DNA from 3 places in the Planococcus sp. APC 3900 genome. Region 1 is predicted to be linked to each of the others. Evidence: riboswitches for the same ligand, from Rfam matches in the RefSeq annotation. Region 1 holds a riboswitch; each other region holds the start of a gene.
The links. A riboswitch is a leader RNA that binds a small molecule or an ion and turns the genes downstream of it on or off. The one in region 1 is predicted to bind S-adenosylmethionine.

Region 1 (7,516 bases):
TGATTGATCGTTTCATTCAACAGGCGATTGCCCAAGTGTTGTCGTCTATCTATGACCCCACTTTCTCTGACCACAGTTATGGGTTCCGCCCAAATCGGAGTGCCCACGGGGCGGTCAAGAAAGCGAAAGGCTATATCGAAGATGGCAACCGCTGGGTAGTCGATATCGACTTGGAGAAATTCTTCGACCGGGTGAACCATGACAAGCTCATGGGGCTTCTGGCGAAGCGAATCGAGGACAAGCACCTGCTTCAGCTCATCCACAAGTATCTGAAGACCGGCATCTTGATAAACGGAGTCGTTATGAACAGTGAGGAAGGCACTCCGCAAGGAGGTCCTCTCAGCCCGCTGCTCTCGAACATTGTCCTGGATGAACTGGACAAGGAGCTCGAAAAGCGTGGTCACTCGTTTGTCCGCTACGCCGATGACTGCAACATCTACGTGAAAACACCGAAAGCAGGCAACCGGGTCATGAAGTCGGTGACTTCATTTATAGAAGGAAAGCTGAAGTTGAAAGTGAATACCAGCAAATCAGCTGTAGACCGACCATGGAAGCGGAAATTCCTTGGCTTCAGCTTTACTTCCCATAAAGAACCGAAGGTGCGGATTGCGAAAGCGAGCATAAACCGGATGAAAGACAAAATCCGGAACATCACCTCACGAAGTAAACCGTATTCAATGGAAAAGCGAATTGAAAAGCTGAACCAGTACCTGACGGGTTGGTGCGGTTATTTTGCGTTGGCGGATACGCCAAGCGTATTCAAAGACCTAGAATCGTGGATTCGAAGAAGGCTCCGCATGTGCATGTGGAAAGATTGGAAGAAGCCGAGCACGAAAGTGAGAAAACTCATCGGAATGAGCATCCCGAAAGGGAAGGCTTATGAATGGGGCAACTCGCGAAAGAGTTACTGGCGAATTTCAAATAGTCCGGTATTGCATAGAGCCCTCGGAAACTCCTACTGGAGTTCCCAAGGGCTCAAAAGTCTGATAGCACGTTATGAAACTTTGCGTCATACATCTTAATTGAACCGCCGTATACCGAACGGTACGTACGGTGGTGTGAGAGGTCGGGAGTTAATCGCTCCCTCCTACTCGATTGTGCCCGGAATGGGCATAATCTACAGGAGGGAAGTTTCGAACTATGAAGACAGAAGTAAAAGTTCGTTAATTTTAGATATACCGATGTCGAATACAGAACAGCTCCCAAAAAGTAAGCATTTGAAAAGTGACTCTATCGGGGTTCAGTTGACTAAAGCCACCGGTTCTTTTACTTACAGCAACTACTATTCTCTGTATTTGTTTATTTTAGTCGATTCTCTTCCATACGTGTCAACACCTGCTCATTGTCCTTATTGGACAGGTTGGTATAAAGAGAAGTGGTTTCGATGTTGCTATGGCCCAATTGATCCCTAAGGAGAACAATGCTTCCGCCATTTCGGATGAAGTCCGCCGCAAAACTATGTCGGAGCTTGTGAGGACTCATGCCTTCTCCTTGCGCGAATGCAGCAGTGTACTTGGTCACCAAATTTTCAATCGCACGCCGCGACAAAGGACGGGCAATAGCTCCGTAAAGGGAAACGAAAAGGAAAGGGACTTCCTTCGAACCAGGATAACGACTTTCCCGAATGTCTAGGTAGACTTTCAAGTGCTGGATCGCCTGGTCCATGACGCGGACCGTGTCTTCCTTAGCACCTTTCCGCTTGATGTCGATGAGTTGTTTCTTTAAATTGATTTTCTTTACAAGAACGCGGGCGGTTTCACCGAGACGAATGCCGCTGCCGAGGAAAAGGGAGAGGATGGCCAGATCCCGTTCCTTGTCTCGGTTGAACCGTTGTCGTGCAAGTCCACTTTCCAAAGTAGGTTCGTATGCATGTTCGACGAACTGCAGAAAATCGTGGATTTCATGTTCATTCAAAATGACGGAACTGATTTTCTGGGCACGACGGCTGGCCGTCTCTTTTTTCGTGTGCAACATAATTTTGCTCATGACATTTCGGTAGAAGTACGCTTCCCCGTCTTCATCCTCGGTCTCTTTCGTCAGGTAGTTAAAAAGTGACTTTAACGCGTTAACGGAAAGGGCCACGACCGCCTGGCCACGCTTCTTAACCGACTCCTTCTCATATGGGATGGATTCTTCCTTCAGAAATTCAATATACAGTTCAATATCCTGTTTCTTCAGTTCTGCCAGTATGGAAAAGGGAATAGATGCCACATCTGTTGCCTCAGTCAGGTTTTCTCGGAGCAGCCACTGGAAGAAATGCTGGTACCGGTAAAGGTACTGCAATAAGGTATCGGCCGAAAGCCCGGCCCGCTTTTTAGAACGGACATACTCGACAACGTAGAAGGGCATGTCGTTCAGTTGGTTTTCAATCCGCTGGAGGACTTGCAGTTCTTCAGGTGTTAACGCCATACTTTATGGGCCTCCTTGTAGTAACTAATTTTTATATGTTCGCAAAATGTAATTTAAGCGAACAAATGAATGTGAAAAGCGATTTACAAAATCGCTTTTAAGTAATTGGTTAAGCTTTCTTCTACACAACCAGCAATTAAATGGATGAATGGTTGGACTTCGTTTCTCATGCTAGCCATTTCCAGTGTTTCGTAATAGTTTAGTCGCTGTTCATCTTCCGCTTTTACAATAGCAGGAGGGAATCCGTGGCTCATAAGAATCAAATTCATCAACAATCGGGCTGTCCGGCCATTGCCATCAGCAAACGGATGGATATAAACGAATTTAAAATGAAATAAAGCGGCCAGCTCTACGGGATGAAGACGGTCTTTCTCTTGTTCATACCAAGCGAAGAGGTTTTTCATTTCATTATCCACCTGTAGAAAGTGTGGCGGTTCATGCTGACTACCGGAAATCCTAACGTTGATTGAGCGGTAGGTACCGGCATTTTCGTCATCAATATTCTTTAGAATCAAGTGATGAATTGTCTTTAGCGTCCGTTCATCAAGCGGCTCTGTCCGATTGACTTGATCCTCAATGAAGCTGATCGCTTCTGAGTGATTGATGACTTCGAAATGCTCCTGCAGGCGCTTGCCGCCAATGGTCAAGCCGTCCTCCATGACCACCTTAGTCTCAATCAAAGATAAGGTGTTTCCTTCGATAGCATTTGAATTGTACGTCCATTCCACCCGGTACACGTCGCGCAAGTTTTTCACCGCTGCAGGCGGAAGCGGGCGGTGTTGATCCAATTGATTTTTCAATACATCCACGCGATTAAAATAGCTCATTGACTAGCACCTGCTTCTCATAGGATAAAATTAGTTCGGTTATATGATCCGGTTGATTTTTGAGTAGTACAAAAAGAACTGTGTAAGAGATTTTCTTAATGTTTTATTTTTAATGATTGTCCCGTTAGTGAAGAGGTAATGGATCACAAGCCGAATTTATTTTTGCGCGCCATTGATTTTGAATAACCAAAACACTCTCTAAATAACTTCCTGCCGACATAGTGGTGAAAATTAGTGTATTCATGTCTGTAATACTCGTTCCAATAGCTAATCATTCGGTTATAGCTTTTGCAAAAGGACTCTCTATTTTCACTACAAAAGTTCTTAATCCGCTCCGTATCTTGGTCTTTTAAAATGTTATAAGTCATTTCTACGATTTCCACGACATATTCATCGCAAATTTTCACGATATAAGGAATAGTCCAATCTCCATAATCCATCTGAAGCAACAAGTGCATATGCTTTTGGCGAACAAATCCTTCACAACTTCGTGAATAGATACAATGTAAAATCATTTTTTGTTGTTCACTTAAACCTTTTGTAAAATCATTTGAGTTATCCATATAGTAGATGCGGTACGGAAACATGATGACTTCATGGTCTTGATGATACTGAATAATGTCCTCGGAGACATCAATGGTGACATTATTGTATGTTTTATCAGCCATCAATCCAACCACTTTAGTCACTTCATCTTTTAAAGCGTATGGAAACCTACTTTGAAACATACAATCACACCCTTGCTTCAACCCATTTTAACTTTAAGTAAGTCTAATATTCTCATTTTACCATAAGCCTACTCTATTTGTTCGTTAAATAGGTATTTTGCGAACAATTAAAATTCTATATAAAAAAGCCAGTTCTGATGGGCTAACTTTTTTGGAGAAAGCAGCTAAAAAATTTATGTTTACACATGAGAGGTTTATCGGAAGCTGCCATTCATTCTATATATGATTTAAAGAACCCATCAACCTTCACATGAAGGATTAGATTGATGGGTTCTTTGAAATAATACGAAATATAAAGTTCTAAATTGATGCAAGTTATCTCTTAAAGTGACAGTTCAATTATCCTGGAATCATAAGACTGGCCAGAGTCAGTCAAAATCTTTTTTCTCCCATTCGTCTTCAGGGATTTCCAAGTCTTCGCCGGAAAAGCGCTCTTCCTGAAACGGGTCGCCGTTCATGTGGAAACCGTTCTGCTCCCAAAAGCCCGGCTGGTTTTCATCGATGAATTCGATGCCTCGGACCCATTTGACACTTTTCCAAAAATACAGATGGGGTACGATAAAACGCAGCGGGTAACCATGCTTGGCGGTCAACGGTTCGCCGTCAAGTGAATGGGCAAGCAGCACGTCTTCCCGGTCCAAATCGGATAATGCGACATTGGTGGTGTAATCGTAGTCACCGTGAAGCATCACATAGCCGCTTTTCGGCGTTACGCCCAATTCTTTTATCAGGTCAATAAAACGGACGCCGGTAAAGGTATTGTCGAAGCGGGACCAGCGTGTCACACAATGGATGTCGCGTGTTATTGTCGTTTGCGGCAATTTCAGCAGATCTTCATAATGCAGCGTGATTTCCTTATCAACCTGGCCGAAGATTTTCAATGTCCAAGTGGCCATATCGTAAACCGGCACCTCGCCTTCGTGCAGGACAGGAAAGCGCTCGGTCAACACCTGTCCAGGCGGGAGGCGTTCAACCAGAGAAGGATCCACTACAGGGACCCGCGTACGTTTGATTCGTTCGGCTTTGCTCAGCTTCATGTGATCACTCCTTAAAATAAATAAAACTCTTCCACTGAAAAAGGGAAGAGTTGGGTCTGCTGGTGAAATTCTCTTCCTCATCTTTCAGAACATCGTGGTTCTGTTGGATTTGGCACCATTCCAGTTTGTGAACTGGCGGTTGCCGGGCGTCATCGGGCCATTCCCTCTGCCTCTCTTGATAAGGATAAAGCGTATTTAATTTTTGGTATGACTTATTTTACCGAAACCGCTTATTTCTTGCAAGATTATTCGGAAAATAATTCAGCTTCTCTCCGGCTGGCGTTATACTGATAGTACGTGGAGAATCACGTGCATAGCAAGCGTCACTTTTTGTTTATAAGGAGTCCTGCAAAATGAAAAAAATGATCGGCATTATAGGAATGGCCGTACTGTTGAGCGGCTGCACCAACACAACAGCAGAAAACGGCGATGAGCTGCTTGTTTCAACAGCTTCAAGCCTGACAGAAGTGATGAAAAAAATGGAAGAGGAATTTCATCAATTGGAGCCGGATATCGAGCTGTCATTCAATTATGGATCATCGAGCAAGCTGCGAAGCCAAATTGAACAAGGCGCACCGGCAGATTTATTTTTATCGGCCAGTGAAAAGGATATGGAACAGCTGGAATCCGAGCAACTGGTGAAAGCCGAAACTGTGGTGCCTTTTGCTGAAAATCGTCTTGTGCTTGCTTCATTGGAGGAATTTCCGGAAACTGCAGATTTTACAGAAATAGTGATGAATGCAGAAGAAACCATTGCGGTCGGAGAGCCGGACAGCGTACCGGTTGGAAATTTCACAAAGCAGGCGCTGGACAGCCAAGGGTTATGGCAGCCGCTTGAAGGGCGCCTTATCTACGCAAAAGATGCACGGCAAGTGGTGACGTATATCGAAAGCGGAAATGCCGGACTTGGCATCGTCTATTCCTCGGATGCGGTTATTTCCCAGGAAATAAAAGGGGCGCTCGAAGTGCCGGGGCAAGAAAATCCTGTCGTCTATCCGGGAGCGGTCGTAGCGGATTCAGAAAAACAGCAGGCGGCTGTAGCTTTTCTGGATTTTATAACGGGTCCCAAAGGACAGGCTATCTTCGAACAATATGGATTCTTGCCGGCAAATGAGGCAACGCCATGATGCCGTATGATTTGTCGCCGCTTTGGTTATCGCTGAGAGTTGCGGTTATTTCCACTCTATTTGTGTTTTTGGCTAGCTTAGCGCTTGCACGGTTGATGAGCAGACGTGAATTTTTCGGCAAAAGCCTGGTGGAAGCGTTGATTTTGCTGCCATTGGTCTTGCCGCCGACTGTCATCGGCTTCGGCTTGATCGTCTTGTTTGGCGCCAATGGACCGCTTGGGATTCTGCTTGAACAATGGTTTGAATTTCGCGTGGTCTTTACCTGGATCGGGGCAGCGATCGCTTCCTTCGTCGTGTCACTGCCGCTGATGTATCAAAGCGTTATGGCCGCTTTTGATAAAGTGGATCCGCGCTGGGAGAATGTGGCGCGGACGATGGGCGTATCCGAATGGCGGATTTTCCGGACCATCACCTTCCCGCTTGCCTGGTCAGGTATTCTGGCAGGTTTGATTTTGGCATTTGCCCGTGGCATCGGTGAATTCGGAGCCACATTGATGATTGCAGGTTACATTCCAGGCGTTACAGAGACCGTGCCGCTAGCGATTTACTTCGCTTATGAAGCAGGGGATATGGAAAAAGCCCTGTTTTGGGTGCTGATCATTTCGTCGCTTGGAGTAGCTGCCATCACATGGGTCAATTATTGGCGAAAAAAGAATGCTGTACGCATCGGAAGGGAGTGAGTCCATGCTGAAAGTGGATTTTCAAAAACAATTGGATCATTTCAATTTGGAGATGCAATTCGAATTGGATAAAGAAATTCTGGCATTGGTCGGCTCTTCCGGTTCGGGCAAAACAACTTTATTGAACTGCCTAGCAGGCATTGTCCATCCAGATGCAGGAACGATTCTGTTAAACGGCCGACATTTTTATAAGGAAGGACAAAAGCCGCTGAAAATTCAAAAGAGGAAAGTCGGTTATTTATTTCAGGATTATGCACTGTTTCCGCATCTCACTGCCGAAGAAAATATTCTCTATGCACAGCCCGGAAGAACGGGTGTATCGCATATCACCGAACTGACCAAAATTCTTGGCATTACTGGGCTTCTTGGAAAATATCCGCATCAGATTTCAGGAGGCGAAAAACAGCGTGTTGCGTTGACGCGGGCATTGGCTGCACAGCCGGATATCCTGTTGCTGGACGAGCCGTTTTCGGCTTTGGATGATGCCAATCGAGACCGTTGCCAAGAGGAGTTACTGCGGATTCATGAACAATGGCAAATCCCCATCATTTTTGTGACACATCGGATTGCGGATGCTGAAAAATTGGCAGACCGCATTATTCGGGTCGAGAAAGGGCAAATGGCTGAAGAAGCTGTGGTTTGATGTCTGCTGCAGTTTGAGAAAAGCCGTGGTACAGTGATAGTAACGAGTAAACCGTTTGGGTCGCC
Region 2 (7,516 bases), 250 kb from region 1:
TAATAGAGAAATACCATTTTGGTGAGAACTGGTAATCAAAGAACGTCGGCAAAGATTCGAGCATCGCTGGAACCATGTCCGAATAGAACAGAGGCGGGAAATACCAGCCTGTTGCTCCCACCGCTTTCATGATGGCGCCAAGCGGCAAAATGAACATCAAGGCAATGATAACCATCTGAATCGCTGCGTTGTTTGTTGCTCCGGCCATTCCGCCGATTGTGATATAACCGACAATTATAATTCCAAAAACAAAAAGTCCAGTTAAATAAGGAATACCCAATAACGTTTCAAACGTAATGGCAATTCCGATCATCTGGCCGAGTGCATACATGATGGAAACCAAAATCATGAAAAGAGCCGCAATGATGGAAGCTGTCACTCCGTATCTGTCACGGATAAAATGTGTAGGCGAGAAAGCGCCCATCCGGCGAAGGCTTGTCCCGTAAATAATTGTAATCAACGGTATTGCCAGAATCAGCTGAATCCACAACATGATGAATGGAACCTGGAGTTGGAGGATCAAGGCCGTAATGCCAAGGAAAGTCGCCAGACTCATGTAAGTTGCAGCCATCGCCAATCCGTTAGTAAAAGCTCCGACGTTTCCGCCGCCTGTGTAAAGATCTTTAGCAGATGAACTTTTTCGGTTGGATACAAATCCCACGATATAGAACAATAAAAATGTTGCTCCCACGACTGCTAACCCTAAAATCGGATTGGATAATTGCCAGTTTTCTGTTTCCATCATCTACACATCCTTTACTTCGTCGGAAACTCCGAGCGCATCGTTTTCACTATCGATCTCATCATCGATGCGATTACCGATTTTCCCAGCTACAATCGTCAAAAAGAAAACGCCGAACCATCCCATTAAGATCGGCACGATATACATAACTGGAAAACCAAGCAACATAGCATCTACCGGGAAAATGGAAAAGACTAATCCTACGTTCCCTACTAAAATAAAGGCAGCTGTCATCCAAATGGTGAATTGGACTTCTTTTTTATACGCTTTCATCGTATCCCCCCATTTCGTTTTGATTGTTCTAAGTCTCCCTACTGAGCGTTCGCTCAACTGTAGAATGCTGCTCTCCCTTCAAATATTATTTAGATAATAACTTCTTTGATTGTAACCGCTTGCATAAAAACAAGTCAACAGAATTTTTAAATTATTTAAATAACTATATCAGAAGTATTATTACTTTCCTAAAAGCTATTTCAACTCTCTTTCAAAGACTAATAACATATGTATAAACAGCATTAAATATGTATATTCTTAGACAATGTAGATTTTTTCTGTATTTCAATATACTTTTTATTGCCTTATAAATAGTTGAATTAATTCCCATTAAATAATAAAACCGAATAATTATGCGGAAAAGCTTTTGAGAATAAAAAAATCCCGAAGGGCAGCAATGGCCCTTCAGGGTTTTGATAATCAACTTATAGATTTGGTTTGTTATTTTCCTTATCCATTTTGGCTTCCAGTTTCTCAAGCTGGCGCTTCGCAAATTCGCGGCCGCCAATACCGAAGGAAATGGCGAAGGCTACGGCAAGCCCGGCGATGATAAACAAGAATGCCAAGTTCACAATATTGGTTGCGAAATTCAACTGATCAAGAGTCATGAATACAGCAATGATGATAATTGCGTATTTGACAATGGCTCCAAGGAAACGGTTGCCGGAAGCCTGCTTGATGTAATTTCCAAGCACGCTGCCCCCAATCAATCCAAGGCCCAGGATAATCAGTGAACTGATAAGCAATGGCAAGTAACCGATGATTGCTTCACCGATGCCGTTCAATACATCCAACTGCAGGACATTCATCGCTTCTACTGTAAAGAAGATGATGATGATTGCCTGCACCACTTTGCCGATGATATTCGCAATATCAAAGCTTGGCGTTTTGGTTTTATCAGGATTCAAGTAAGTCGAAAAGCGGTTGATGCCTGTTCCATTCAAGAGGCTGATCAATAGATCGCCTACAAATTTAGCGATCAGGATACCTACCAAGATTAAGATGATCGCTACAAAAATATTCGGGATCATGTTCAATACTTGGTTAAGCATATTGACGATCGGCTCAGATATTGAACGAATATTCAAGGTTTCCAATGCAATCGTCAAGATAGGAATCAATACGATAACGAAAACTACATTTGCCAAAACATTGGCCAATGTCGATTTATCGCCAGCATCCATTCTCGCTGTCCCTGTCGAAGCACCACCAGTTCTGTTGGTGAATTTGTTGAACCATTTATCGATATTGATCGCTGTCAAAAGGCTGAATACCAGATTTTTAACAAACTTGGCTACAAAGTAGCCGATGACCACAATAATGATAGCCATGAACAGATTTGGCAAGAATGCCAACAATTTGTCCATCATATTCGAGATTGGCTGTGCAACATTGTTCATGTCCAGTGCCTGCAGCACGCTTGGAATAAACAAGATAAAGATGAGGTAATAAAGAATTTTCCCTATAGAATCCAGTTTGCTGTCCGCATCTTCTTTTGTTTTAGCCATATGGCCTTTCACCATAGCTCGGTCTGCCCCTGCTTTTTTTAATCCTTTCGTAAAAATGGCCCGAACGATCGTCGCTACTATCCATGCGATGAGCAGTAATAATAATGCTCCCAGAACGTTTGGAATATAATCGATGATCGTGTTGCCGACTCCTCTGAAAGAATTGCCCACATCGTTCATATACTCAACTCCTTTTTATTTTTTTATATCTTTAGTTACTATCCCCTCAGTGCTCCACTCCTAAACTTCCAATGAGGCTATTTGGCATCCAAAAGAAAAACCGTCCACGTAAGGACGGTTTTTAAAACACAAAGAAAGGTTTTTAAGAAGCAGGAACCTCTCTTCGCTTGCCGATCGTCAATATCAAAATGCCGCCTAAAAGCAGCATGACTCCGAGCCACGACAGTCCACTTAGCACTTCTCCGACAACCACTACCCCTAAAACAGCGGCTGTCAGTGGCTCAGCCAATGACAAAGTGACTGCAGAAGAAGAGGGAATCTGCTTTAATCCAAAAGAAAAAAGCAGATAGGATAGACTGGTTGCTCCAATCCCTAAATAGATGATCAGAGAAAAATTGAGCGGTACGGTGATGTAGCTTACATCAAACAGCAATAAAAATGGCAGCAGGCAGCAAGCACTCAATGAAAAAATCACAGCGACTGCAGAAACAGTCTCCATCGCCTTGAGTACAGATTTGCTTACCAGCGCATAAACTGCAAAGGAAAATCCAGCGCCCAAAGCCATAGCGATGCCCACTGGATCCACCAGTTGCTGGCCTTTATTGGAAAATAATAGCACGCAGCCGGTTAATGCCAGAAGCGTCGCACTTCCCCAGATTCGGTCAGGTTTTTGTTTTAAGGCTATCCACTCGATCAATCCTGTTAGTACAGGTGCGCTTCCGATCGTGACAACGGTGCCGATAGCAATTCCAGTCATCTGGACGGAAGAAAAAAATAAAGGTTGAAATAGCGCCATACTGATGGCTGCAAGAATAGTGGCAGGCCATGGAATCGTCCGGACCGATAGTTTCCTGGCTACAATTACGAACAACAGTAAAGAAAAACCGCCAATTGCTAAACGAAAAGCGCCGATTGATAGCGGATGGACTGCCCCTTGAAAAAAAGACTGGGCTGTACCTGTGGTTCCCCATAAAATTGCAGCCAGCAAAACCAATAAATACGCCATATAATTCAACATCAACACCCCTGTTCTTGAACTTCTTCTTCTAACATACCATGGCGTCAATGGTTTGAGATAGCTGTCTTCTTCTATTATAATAAAAGAAAAGAGGAGGAGATCCCATGTATATGACAGTCCAGGAAACTGCCGCATTTTTATCCATGCCTGAAGAACAAGTCAATCGCTATGTATTGGAAGGCCGTATTCGCGCAGTCCATGATGGGGAGCAGTACATGATCAACACCTCTCAGTTCGGAACACATTTCCAACAGCTGGAACAGGCCAAGCAAGCGCTGGAGGAATGGCGAGCCACTCCGATACCAGACGATGTGGATATCAAGGACGAGGATTAACTAAAAAAGCACCTGAAGTGGGATCGGATTCCCGCCTCAGGTGCTTTTTCATCGAATCCCGCTTAGCGGGTAAGCTCTGGCACTAATAAGCTTTTTAATTTTTCTTCGATAAAGCCGCCCCATTTTTCAAATTCCACAAGAAAACCATCGTGGCCAAATTCGGTTTCAATGATTTCCCAACTCACATCCTTTTGCTCTTCAAGCCAAGGAACCAGCAATTCACTCGGATACAGCAAGTCATGCGTAAATGATAGAGCATAAACCGGAACATCAAGAATGGTTTCTCCGATATCGTGTGTGTTCATTGCTTTCAGCAGCAACAGGTAGCTATTGGCATCAAACCGCCCCGCCAACTTCTTCCCTTGGTAATTCAAATAAGACTGCACATTGAATTCTTCTCCGGCTTTGCTGCGTCCAAAGCGCTGATTGAACATATTCCCGCTGCGATATGTGACCATACCAGCCATACGGGCTACTTGAAATCCTTTCAGGTCAGCTGAGCTTTCATAATTTCCGCCATTAAAATCTCTGTCGCTTTCTATGGCTTGAATACCGATATGATTGAAAGCCAAACCGTAATCGCTGTAGTAGGGAGTAACGGCCAGGGGGAGAATTGCATCCACAAATTCCGGGTACAGTTTCCCCCATTCCAGGGCCTTCATGCCTCCAAGCGAACCTCCCAAAACTCCTGCAAGATGGTTGATCCCCAATTTCTGCAATGCATAGTATTCTGCGCGAACCATATCACGTATCGTCAGAGTCGGAAAGTCTGCACGATATGGTTGGCCCGTTTCCGGATTAATGGTCAGTGGGCCTGTCGATCCGTGGCTGCCTCCCAACACGTTAAAAGTGATCACTTGAAAAACATCTGTATCCACCGGCTTGCCTGGTCCGATTAACCCTGCCCACCATCCCGGGTTTTCTTCGGATCCTATTGCATATTGATCGCCCGTCAATGCGTGGCAGACCAGCACAGTTGGAGCATTTTCATCTCCATGACGTTCGTATGCCAGCTCTACATGATTTATCGTCTTCGTTGAATCCAGGGTTAATGAGCCAATGGATACTGTCGCCATTCAAATCCCTCCTTAAACGTTTTCCAAAACTGCGGCCTGAATGGCCTGCTCCAAATCGGCGATTAAATCTTCCGGATTTTCCAAACCGACCGATAAGCGGATCAATTCTTCCGTTACACCCGACGATTTCAGCTCTTCATCATTTAACTGCTGATGTGTAGTTGAAGCCGGATGGATGATCAACGACTTGGCATCTCCTACGTTCGCAACATGGGACCAGAGAGCCACACTGTCGATTACTTTGCGGCCCGCCTGCCGTCCGCCTTTGATGCCGAAATTGACAATCGATCCGAAACCGTCATTTTTCAAGTATTTTTTAGCCAATTGATGTGATGGATGATCTTCAAATCCAAGGAAGTTGACCCATTCGATCTGCGGATGCTGCTTCAAGTAGTCTGCAACAATTTGAGCATTGCTGCTGTGTTTCGGAATACGCAGGTGCAAAGTCTCCAGTCCTTGGAGCAAGGCATGTGCACTTTCCGGGCTCAATGAAGGACCGAAGTCACGAAGCAGCTGGACACGCAGTTTTGTCGCAAATGCAGCATCCGGTACATCGATGCCATAACGCAATCCGTGATAGCTTTCATCCGGCTGTGTGTAATTCGGGAAACGTGGATTGTCCCAATTGAATTTTCCTGCATCCACCGCAACACCGCCGATGGTCGTGCCGTGTCCACCAATCCATTTTGTAGCGGAATGAATGACCACATCAGCACCGAACTCGATCGGGTTGCTGCCATATGGTGAAGCAAATGTATTGTCAATCAATAAGGGAAGCCCGTTTTCATGGGCGATTGCCGCTACTTTCTCTACATCAAAAACGTTCAGGCTCGGGTTGCCGATAATTTCTCCGAATACCGCTTTTGTCTTATCGGTGATTGCCGCTCTAAAGTTTTCAGGATTGGTTGCATCAACAAATATGGTTTTAATGCCGTAACGCGGCAACGTATTGGCGAATAAATTATAAGTGCCGCCGTACAGGTTGCTGTCCGCTACGATTTCGTCTCCTGCTTCAGCAATATTTAAAATGGAGAACGCAATTGCCGCCATTCCTGAAGATAATGCGACTGCAGCAGTCCCGCCTTCCAATAACGCCACGCGCTGTTCAAATACATCAACTGTCGGATTCATGATGCGTGAATAGATATTGCCGGTGTCTTTCAGACCGAAAAGGTCTTGTGCATGCTGCGTATCTTTAAACACATAAGAAGTGGTTTTGTAGATCGGCACCCCTCTCGATCCTGTTGTTGGATCCGCCTGTTGTCCGCCATGCAGCAATAAAGTTTCTGGTTTTAAGTTTGTCATTTTCTATTCCCCCTAATTTTTTTATTCATGAAAATCACCGAAGAGGACAGCAAAAAGCCCCCTTCGCTAAGAAGAGGGCCGTAAATTACGGAGTTACCTCCTCTCATCTGTCAGAACCTATCGTTCGGTTCTGTAGGAATTAGCACCTTTCCAGACATGGTCGTCTGTTGGTTGCCGGGCATCACAGGGCCTATCCCTCCGCCACTCTTGATAAGAGTTATTAAATTTAGTTTTTAGTCTTGTTGAGAAGTATAAAAATTTTAACAAGGTTTGTCAACCCTATTAGTCAAAAAATTTTGAAACCTTGTTTCTTCCCAAACGTTATCTTCTAGTATAGAAGGAGGAATGAATATGCTTGGATGGGTTCTGCTGTTGTTTATCGCAGGCTATGGAATCGGTTGTTTGCACGGTTCCCTCGCAGCACAATTTTTATCTGGGGTGAATGTCAAAAAAGAAGGCGTCAAAAATTCCGGTGCTTCCAATGCCGCCATCGTGCTGGGTTGGAAATACGGTTTGCTGGTTGCTTTGATCGATATTATTAAAGGCTTTGCCGCTGTCGCAGCTTGTCGTTTTCTGCTGGAAAAGGGTGCCTTTTCCCCCGAAATCATTTGGACTTTTCTATTTATAATAGGTGCCGGTGTCGTATTCGGCCATAATTTCCCATTCTATATGAACTTCAATGGCGGCAAAGGCACGGCTTCGGTGATCGGTGTCATGCTGGCACTGGACTGGAAGCTCGGGCTGGTTGGCCTGGCACTGCTCATCGGTGTTTCGCTTGCGACCAATTATTTGGTCATTGGTGTACTGGTCCTTTACGCAGTCTATTTTGTTATCGCTTTCGGTCCTGCCGTCGGACCATGGCCATTGCTGACAGCTTGTGCCTTATTTGCTATGGCCATATGGAAACATAGCGAAAATATTATTCGAATAAAAAATGGAGAAGAGAAGAAAGTTTCCTCCATTTTCAAAAAGAAACCAACAAAACCAGTCTGAAAGCGGTTCCAAACTCATTATTCTCTTCATTTCAAAGATTGTGAAATAAATATCAATAATTCCCTTGACTTTTTTGTTATTTCACC
Region 3 (7,516 bases), on a different contig from region 1:
GCTCGGTTATTGATAGATTTGTTTCAACCGTCACGTTAGTTGCCCCTTCCAATTAAGCTTGTTGTCCTACAGTCTCATCTTCGATGCCAAGTTCAGCTTTGATCCAGTCATAGCCTTCAGCTTCAAGTTTGTGAGAAAGTTCTTCTCCACCTGATTTGACTACGCGTCCTTGCATCATTACATGGACATGGTCAGGAGTGATGTAGTTCAGCAAACGCTGATAATGAGTGATGATCAAGCAGCCAAAGCTTTCGCTTCTCATTTGGTTAATGCCTTCTGAAACAACTTTCAATGCATCGATATCCAAACCAGAGTCAATCTCATCCAGAATCGCGAATTTCGGTTTGATCATCATCAATTGAAGAATCTCATTGCGTTTCTTTTCCCCGCCTGAGAAGCCTTCGTTCAAGTAACGCTGTGCCATATCTTCCTGCATATCAAGCACTTCCATTTTGCTGTCCAACTCGCGGATGAATTTCATCAATGAAATTTCATCGCCTTCTTCGCGGCGTGCGTTCATTGCTGAACGCATAAAGTCAGCATTAGTCACTCCAGAAATTTCGCTTGGATATTGCATACCTAGGAAAAGGCCAGCGCGTGCGCGTTCGTCAACTTCCATCTCGAGAACGTCTTCGCCGTCCAAAGTGATAGATCCTTGAGTAATTTCATATTTTGGATGCCCCATGATAGCCGATGCTAAAGTAGATTTCCCTGTGCCGTTAGGCCCCATGATTGCATGTATTTCACCTGTATTAATTGTTAAGTCTACACCCTTTAAAATCTCTTTGTCTTCGATTTTAACGTGTAAATCTTTAATGACCAAAGTTGACATGTAAATACCTCCATAAAGTTAATTTTGAATGGCAAAGCATTCTTAATTAGTATCATTCTAATCTTAACCCATATTCACCTTACTGGCAAATCATTAAACTGCTTCAAAAGTTTAAGCAAAACATTTTAGAATACTGTATTTCCTAGTATTTTCTAAAAGCGCTGTATGACAACTGTCATGCTTCTATATTTTCAATAAAAGGTATCTAAATGAGAATCCGTATCAATAAAAAACCAGCATCCGAGGATGCTGGTTCCGTTTTTATATGTTTAGTCTCGATGTACCTGCCGTTCGATTTGGCTGGCTACTTTTTGGCCTAGCTGATAATCCTGTTCACGGCGCTGTTCTACTTCGATGATTTTGTCAGGGTCATTTTGGTACTCGTCAATTCCGAAACCATGTGCGTTTCTGAATGCCTGTTCCATTTTCTCCGTCTTTTCAATTCCTTGCGATTCGATAATGAACCATTCCTTTCAATCTTTTGGGATTTAGGATTACGTTTGTAAGTATACCCCATCAACAACCATATAAACACGGCTATTGTCTAATTAATCTGAAAATAGAACTATTTCCTTATTAATCTACCAATATCAGAAAACCCCAGACAAGTGAATGTCTGGGGTTCAATCTATTTACTGTGAAACTTCATTGTAGACGCTCGAAGGGGCTAAATCCTGCTCCACCAACAATTCATTTAACAAAGCATCCGCTTCACCAAACTTTTTGTCAGCTGCTTCAAAAGAAGCGTCTTTCGCCAATGCTTCGGCTTTCATCTCATAAGATTCCATTATCGCTGTAAATGCTGTTTCGATTTGTTCTTGCTGACCTTCCAATGCTGTTGGAATTTCTAAGGTTTCTACAGCATCTGCCGCATTTTCAGCAGATAGGATAGCTGCATCCTTCATTGTCTGCAGTTCCTCACCCTCTGGCAATGTACCTTCAGCTTGGCCCATTTCAAACAAATTCAAATCGCCGTCAACTGCATTGATCGTATTTGGAATGGCCATATAAAACTTCATCAATTCTTGCTTTACATCTTTGTCCGTTTCAGAAACGCCTGAGTCTGCAGTCGCTTCTTTCGTATCGGATGTTTCATCTGTTCCACATGCCGCCAAAAAAACGGTGGCAGTTAACGCGATTGCTGCAAATTTCTTCATGATGTTTCCCCCTATTGTGTAATATCTCCGTTATAATAGCACAGAAATTACCAATAGAATAGACTAGATGAAATAGCCGCAATCTCCAGAATCGCTTAATTATTGCAAACTTTTCTTGCCATTTGTAAAACGATCTACAATATGTGCCAAAGCGCCGTCACCCGTGACGTTGGCAGCTGTTCCAAAGCTGTCCTGGGCCATGTAAAGGGCGATCATCAACGCCACCATAGTAGGGTCAAATCCAAGCATGACTTCCAGCAATCCGATTGCTGCCATAACAGCGCCTCCCGGAACTCCTGGAGCTGCTATCATCGTAACGCCCAACATTAAAATGAATGGAAAGAAATCGCTGAACACTGGGGTTCCGCCCGTCAACAATAAGACACCGATGGCACAGGACACCAAAGTAATGGTACTGCCTGACAAATGAATCGTCGCAAACAAAGGAACTGTAAAGTCCGCTACCCGTTCATTGGCACCCGATTTGCGTGCCTGGCGAAGCGTCACCGGGATAGTCGCTGCTGAAGACTGCGTTCCTAGAGCTGTAAAATAAGCCGGCATCATGGTTTTTAGTAGGATAAATGGATTTCTTCCTTTCAATGCTCCTGCTGTTGAATACTGCAGCAATAGCATTACCCAATGCAGAATGATGATCATGACAAAGACAATCGCAAACAATGACAGAATTTCAAATACGGCTCCGCCATACGCCATGTTCGCAAAAATACCAAAGATATGAAATGGCAAAAGAGGAATGATGACATAAGAAATTGTCTTTTCAATAATCGCCTGGAATTCATCAAAAAACGAAACCATAACTTTGCTGCCCGTTGACGCCATGCCGATACCGAGCAAGAACGCGAGAATCAGTGCAGACATCACACCAAAGACAGGGGGCATGTCTAATGTAATGAACGTCGCTGCTAATGCCTTTTCCGGATCTTCCATGCCACTTAAAGAACCTTCTTGCATAAAATTAGGCAAGACTGTAACTGCCACAAAAAAAGCTAACACGCCTGCTATGATGGTAGACGCATATGCTGCACCAGTAGCCATCCCCAGTAATTTGCCTGAACCTTTTCCTAATTTCGCAATACCTGGAGCAATGAACCCAAGAATGATCAACGGCACCACAAAGTTTAGGAAATTTCCGAAAAGCGATGTAAAGGTAGCGAAAACCCGCACCATACTTTCCGGTGCAACTAATCCAATAAGGACACCTAAAACGATTGCCACAATGATTCTCGGCAATAAACCAAAATTGAATTTCACGAAATTGTCCTCCTCATATGAACAAATGCTTCTTTTTTATTATTCAAAAGTAGCACAGACTAAGACAAAATGTAAGTTATACATTAATTTACGGAATATTTTTATTATTTCACCAAAAATAAAAAAGCATCCCGAAAGATGCTTTTTAAAATCAATCTACTGGTACGACCGCTCCGCCCCACTCTTCCAGAATGAAATCCTGGATTTCCTGAGATGTCAAAACTTCTACCAATGCTTTTACATTTTCATTCTCTTCATCGCCAGCGCGAACAGCAATAATGTTTACATAAGGCGACTCTGATGATTCAAGTGCAATTGAATCTTCCAACGGGCTAATTCCTGCATCAATGGCATAGTTGGAATTGATCAAGACAGCATCGCCTTCACCGGATTCATACATTTGAACCAGCAGGGCTGCCTCATAGTTCGCGTCAAACTGAAGATTTTTAGGATTTTCAACAACATCGCTTACTTCAGCAGCTGTTTTATCAACGCCTTCAGCCAATTTGATCAAACCTTCAGCTTCAAGCAGTGACAGAATACGCCCATGATCCGCTACCGAGTTGCTCATCAAAATCGTACCGCCTTCTGGAAGTTCATCAAGAGATGCGTAATCCTGTGAGTAGACTCCGATTGGTTCGATGTGGATTCCGCCAGCATTTTCGAATTCATAGCCATGATCCGCTAGCTGTGATTCTAAATACGGAATATGCTGGAAGTAGTTGGCATCAATTTCACCAGACTCCAAGTCTTCGTTAGGGAGGACATAATCCTGATATGTTTCAATTTCCAATTCGATTCCTTGTTCTTCAAGAAGTGGCTGTGCTTGCTCTAGAATTTCAGCATGGGGTACATTGGAAGCACCAACACGCAAAGTCTTAGATTCTTCTTCACCCGCTCCGCCATTTCCGCATCCTGCAAGTACTAAAGCTGTCAACGCTGTTCCTACTACAAATTTCTTCATCTTTATCTCTCCCTTTTGCTGTGTTTTAGTTTATGGAACGGAAAATCCGCAATTACCGTTTATCTGCTTTTGTTGTTACCAAATCACCAATATATTGAATGACGAACACAATGATCAAGATTAGGATCGTCGCCATCAATGTGACGTCTTCACGGCTGCGCTGAAAACCATCCAGGAAAGCCAATGTCCCAAGGCCGCCTGCACCGATGATGCCTGCCATAGCCGTATAGCCGACCAATGCGATGGCTGTTACCGTAATTCCGGAAATCAATGCCGGTTTCGATTCAGGCAGCAGCACTTTCCAAATGATTGTGCCGGTCGTCGCGCCCATAGAGCGTGCTGCTTCGATGACTCCTTTGTCGATTTCCTTTAATGCAATCAACACCATGCGTGCATAAAATGGAGCTGAGCCGATGATCAATGCGGGCAAAGCTGCGTTTGGCCCCCGAATGGAACCCATCAGGAATAACGTAAAAGGAATCAATAAAATAATCAAAATGATAAATGGAATGGAGCGGAATATATTAACGAATGCACCTGTCAGCCAATTGACCACTTTATTTGCCCATAATTGCTTCGGAGCTGTCAAAAATAACAGGATTCCAAGAGCCAAACCGATGATGAATGTAAACAACGTTGATAAAGCTGTCATATAAAGAGTTTCAAGTGTGGCTTCCCACATACTGTCCCAATCTACATTGGGGAATAACGAATCAATCATTGTGCATTACCTCCGTTTGAACATCTTCTGAGTGGAGAAATGCCAAAGCTTCTTCCATTTCACCAGGAGAGCCTTTCAACTGAAGAATCAATGTTCCATAAGCTCCACGTTGCGTATGCGAAATATTGCCTTGGACGATATTGACTTCCACCGAATGGCTGCGAATCAGTTTTGTCAGAATTGGCTGTTCGGTTTGTTCTCCGACAAAAACCAATTTCACCAGTTCGCCTGTCGGATACAACTCACGAAGGTTTTTGATGGTTTCCTGTGAATCTCCACTATCAGTGACCTGGGCCACAAAGCGTTTGGTGATTTCTTCTTTTGGTGATTGGAAAACATTCAGAACATCCCCGAGCTCCACGACACGCCCGCCTTCCATTACAGCAACACGATGACAGATTTTTCGGATGACGTGCATTTCATGAGTAATCAATACGATGGTCAAGCCTAATCGCTTGTTGATATCGACCAATAAATCTAGGATTGCGTCTGTCGTTTCCGGATCAAGTGCAGAAGTTGCTTCATCACATAATAGGACTTCCGGATCGTTCGCCAGCGCACGGGCAATACCGACACGCTGCTTCTGTCCGCCAGACAGTTCCGATGGATAAGCATTTTCGCGGCCCGATAATCCAACCAGCTCAATCAGTTCCTGCACCCGTTTTCCACGCTGCGCTTTTGAGACTCCCGCAATTTCCAAAGGGAATTCGATGTTCTCTTTAACCGTCCTCGACCATAATAAGTTGAAATGCTGGAAAATCATGCTGACTTTTTGGCGCGCTTTCCGCAATTCCCCGCCTTTAATGGACGTAATTACCTTTCCGTTGATTTCCACAGTGCCGGAAGTCGGTTTTTCCAATCCATTCAACAAGCGGATTAATGTACTTTTACCGGCTCCACTATATCCGATAATCCCAAATATTTCTCCATCAGCAATAGATAAATCAACTTGGTCGACAGCCGTAAGAACCGCCTTGCCTGTATCAAATTTTTTCGTCACTTTCTTTAACTCGATCATTCGTTGAACACCCCTGAATCCTAAAAATAAAAAACCCTTCCGCGCATAACTGAGCAGAAGGGCAAACGTATATTATACGGAAACCAATCTCTCATCTTCCAAAGCTTTCGCTTCGTGTGATTTGGCACCATTTCATTTTCATGACGGTTGCCGGGCTTCATAGGGCACTTCCCTCCACCACTCTTAATAAGAGTTCGATATGAAATTAGTAAAACAGAATAGATTTTAATTGGTGGTAAATCTTACGCTTCGCCTATTTCAAATAGAGTCCCGCGCTTTTCTTACCAGAAATTCAATTTACCATGACCGGCTATATTCGTCAACAGATTTCAACTTGCCATATAAATAAGGTACCGATTGGAAAGCGTAAATCTTTTCCTTGAGCTTCCCATTCTCTGTAATCAGCAGGCAAGGAACACTTTCCACTTCATACATTCCTGCAATTTCCTGTACATAGTTCAAGTTCGCTTTGCCAATCGGAAGATCCGGCAATAGTTCTGTGACAACCGACAGCATTTTGGAAGCTACCTGACAAGTCCCGCACATCGGTGTGTATAAGTAATACGCGGTAGTGCGATTGGTATTCTTTTCTTTGATCCATTCTTTATGAGTCCATTCCTGCATCGTCTTCATCCCTCTGTTAATAGCTTATTGACCTGGACATTCGCTGAGATGAGCACATCCATCAGGATCCGGAGCGGCGTTGCTGCGACTTCCTTGTAGCTCCGGTTCACATAAAAATGCCGGGCTTCAGGGAACTCACGCTTGACCAGCTTCCGCAATTTTTCTCCTGAAGAGTCTGCATCCACTAATATAATGATGTCCTGGCCTTCATATGGCAGCAGCAATTCTTCAAGTCTCGTTGGACTTACTGTACCATTTGTGCAAAGAATCGTCACGGGTTCTGCAATGAGCGGTGCAATTCTCGTCTTATCACTGAGCCCTTCCACAACAATCACCTTTCCCATAACACTCACCCCATCGAATATAGAATAAGTTCAAAAGCTGTTTCTATATAAGTTGAAATATACCCCTTTATATTGAGTTATTCCACAAATAAGCTTTTCAAAAACCAGTTGGTGCACGGTTAGTTCAAGAGATTGGACTCGATACCTAGTGAATAGGGGTTCTTCACAACTCTCTCCGTCTTTGGCGCAAATAAAAAAAGCGCCAAATTAAAGGCGCTTTCCGGGAATTATTCGTTGGTCATTTCTTTGTATTGATCAGCATTCATCAGATCACTGATTTCTTCTTCAGAAGGGGCTTCAATAACCACCATCCATGCCTGCTCGTAAGGTGACTCGTTGACGAATTCCGGGCTGTCTTCAAGCTCGGAGTTGACTTCGATCACTTTGCCGCTGATTGGTGCATATAATTCCGAAACTGTTTTAACGGATTCAACGCTGCCGAAAGGCTGGTCTTTTTTCAGTTCATCGCCAACTTGTGGAAGTTCAACAAATACGATATCCCCCAATTCAGCCTGTGCGAAATGAGTAATTCCGATACGCGCATTGCCATCTTCGATCTTAACCCATTCATGTTCTTTAGAATA

Region 2: another riboswitch for S-adenosylmethionine. It lies ahead of QMA04_RS03305 (O-acetylhomoserine aminocarboxypropyltransferase/cysteine synthase family protein); the one in region 1 lies ahead of QMA04_RS02025 (sulfite oxidase-like oxidoreductase).
Region 3: another riboswitch for S-adenosylmethionine. It lies ahead of QMA04_RS14630 (methionine ABC transporter ATP-binding protein); the one in region 1 lies ahead of QMA04_RS02025 (sulfite oxidase-like oxidoreductase).

The regions. Positions count from the first base shown of each region.
Region 1 is NZ_JASDCT010000001.1:402,275-409,790, forward strand. It holds gene ltrA (group II intron reverse transcriptase/maturase) at 1-1,022, shown strand, start outside; gene xerS (tyrosine recombinase XerS) at 1,300-2,409, opposite strand; gene QMA04_RS02015 (Fic family protein) at 2,493-3,236, opposite strand; gene QMA04_RS02020 (hypothetical protein) at 3,380-3,964, opposite strand; gene QMA04_RS02025 (sulfite oxidase-like oxidoreductase) at 4,333-4,995, opposite strand; SAM riboswitch class I at 5,076-5,186, opposite strand; gene modA (molybdate ABC transporter substrate-binding protein) at 5,355-6,128, shown strand; gene modB (molybdate ABC transporter permease subunit) at 6,125-6,808, shown strand; gene QMA04_RS02040 (ATP-binding cassette domain-containing protein) at 6,813-7,451, shown strand.
Region 2 is NZ_JASDCT010000001.1:656,251-663,766, reverse strand. It holds gene QMA04_RS03335 (solute symporter family protein) at 1-745, opposite strand, end outside; gene QMA04_RS03330 (hypothetical protein) at 746-1,015, opposite strand; gene QMA04_RS03325 (mechanosensitive ion channel) at 1,441-2,703, opposite strand; gene QMA04_RS03320 (DMT family transporter) at 2,846-3,721, opposite strand; gene QMA04_RS03315 (helix-turn-helix domain-containing protein) at 3,826-4,056, shown strand; gene metX (homoserine O-acetyltransferase MetX) at 4,119-5,132, opposite strand; gene QMA04_RS03305 (O-acetylhomoserine aminocarboxypropyltransferase/cysteine synthase family protein) at 5,145-6,437, opposite strand; SAM riboswitch class I at 6,538-6,654, opposite strand; gene QMA04_RS03300 (glycerol-3-phosphate acyltransferase) at 6,789-7,430, shown strand.
Region 3 is NZ_JASDCT010000007.1:133,398-140,913, reverse strand. It holds gene sufD (Fe-S cluster assembly protein SufD) at 1-34, opposite strand, end outside; gene sufC (Fe-S cluster assembly ATPase SufC) at 53-838, opposite strand; gene QMA04_RS14655 (YuzK family famiily protein) at 1,102-1,257, opposite strand; gene QMA04_RS14650 (hypothetical protein) at 1,465-1,989, opposite strand; gene QMA04_RS14645 (dicarboxylate/amino acid:cation symporter) at 2,089-3,261, opposite strand; gene QMA04_RS14640 (MetQ/NlpA family ABC transporter substrate-binding protein) at 3,413-4,225, opposite strand; gene QMA04_RS14635 (methionine ABC transporter permease) at 4,278-4,946, opposite strand; gene QMA04_RS14630 (methionine ABC transporter ATP-binding protein) at 4,939-5,964, opposite strand; SAM riboswitch class I at 6,053-6,157, opposite strand; gene QMA04_RS14625 (thioredoxin family protein) at 6,262-6,588, opposite strand; gene QMA04_RS14620 (ribonuclease M5) at 6,594-6,932, opposite strand; gene gcvH (glycine cleavage system protein GcvH) at 7,160-7,516, opposite strand, start outside.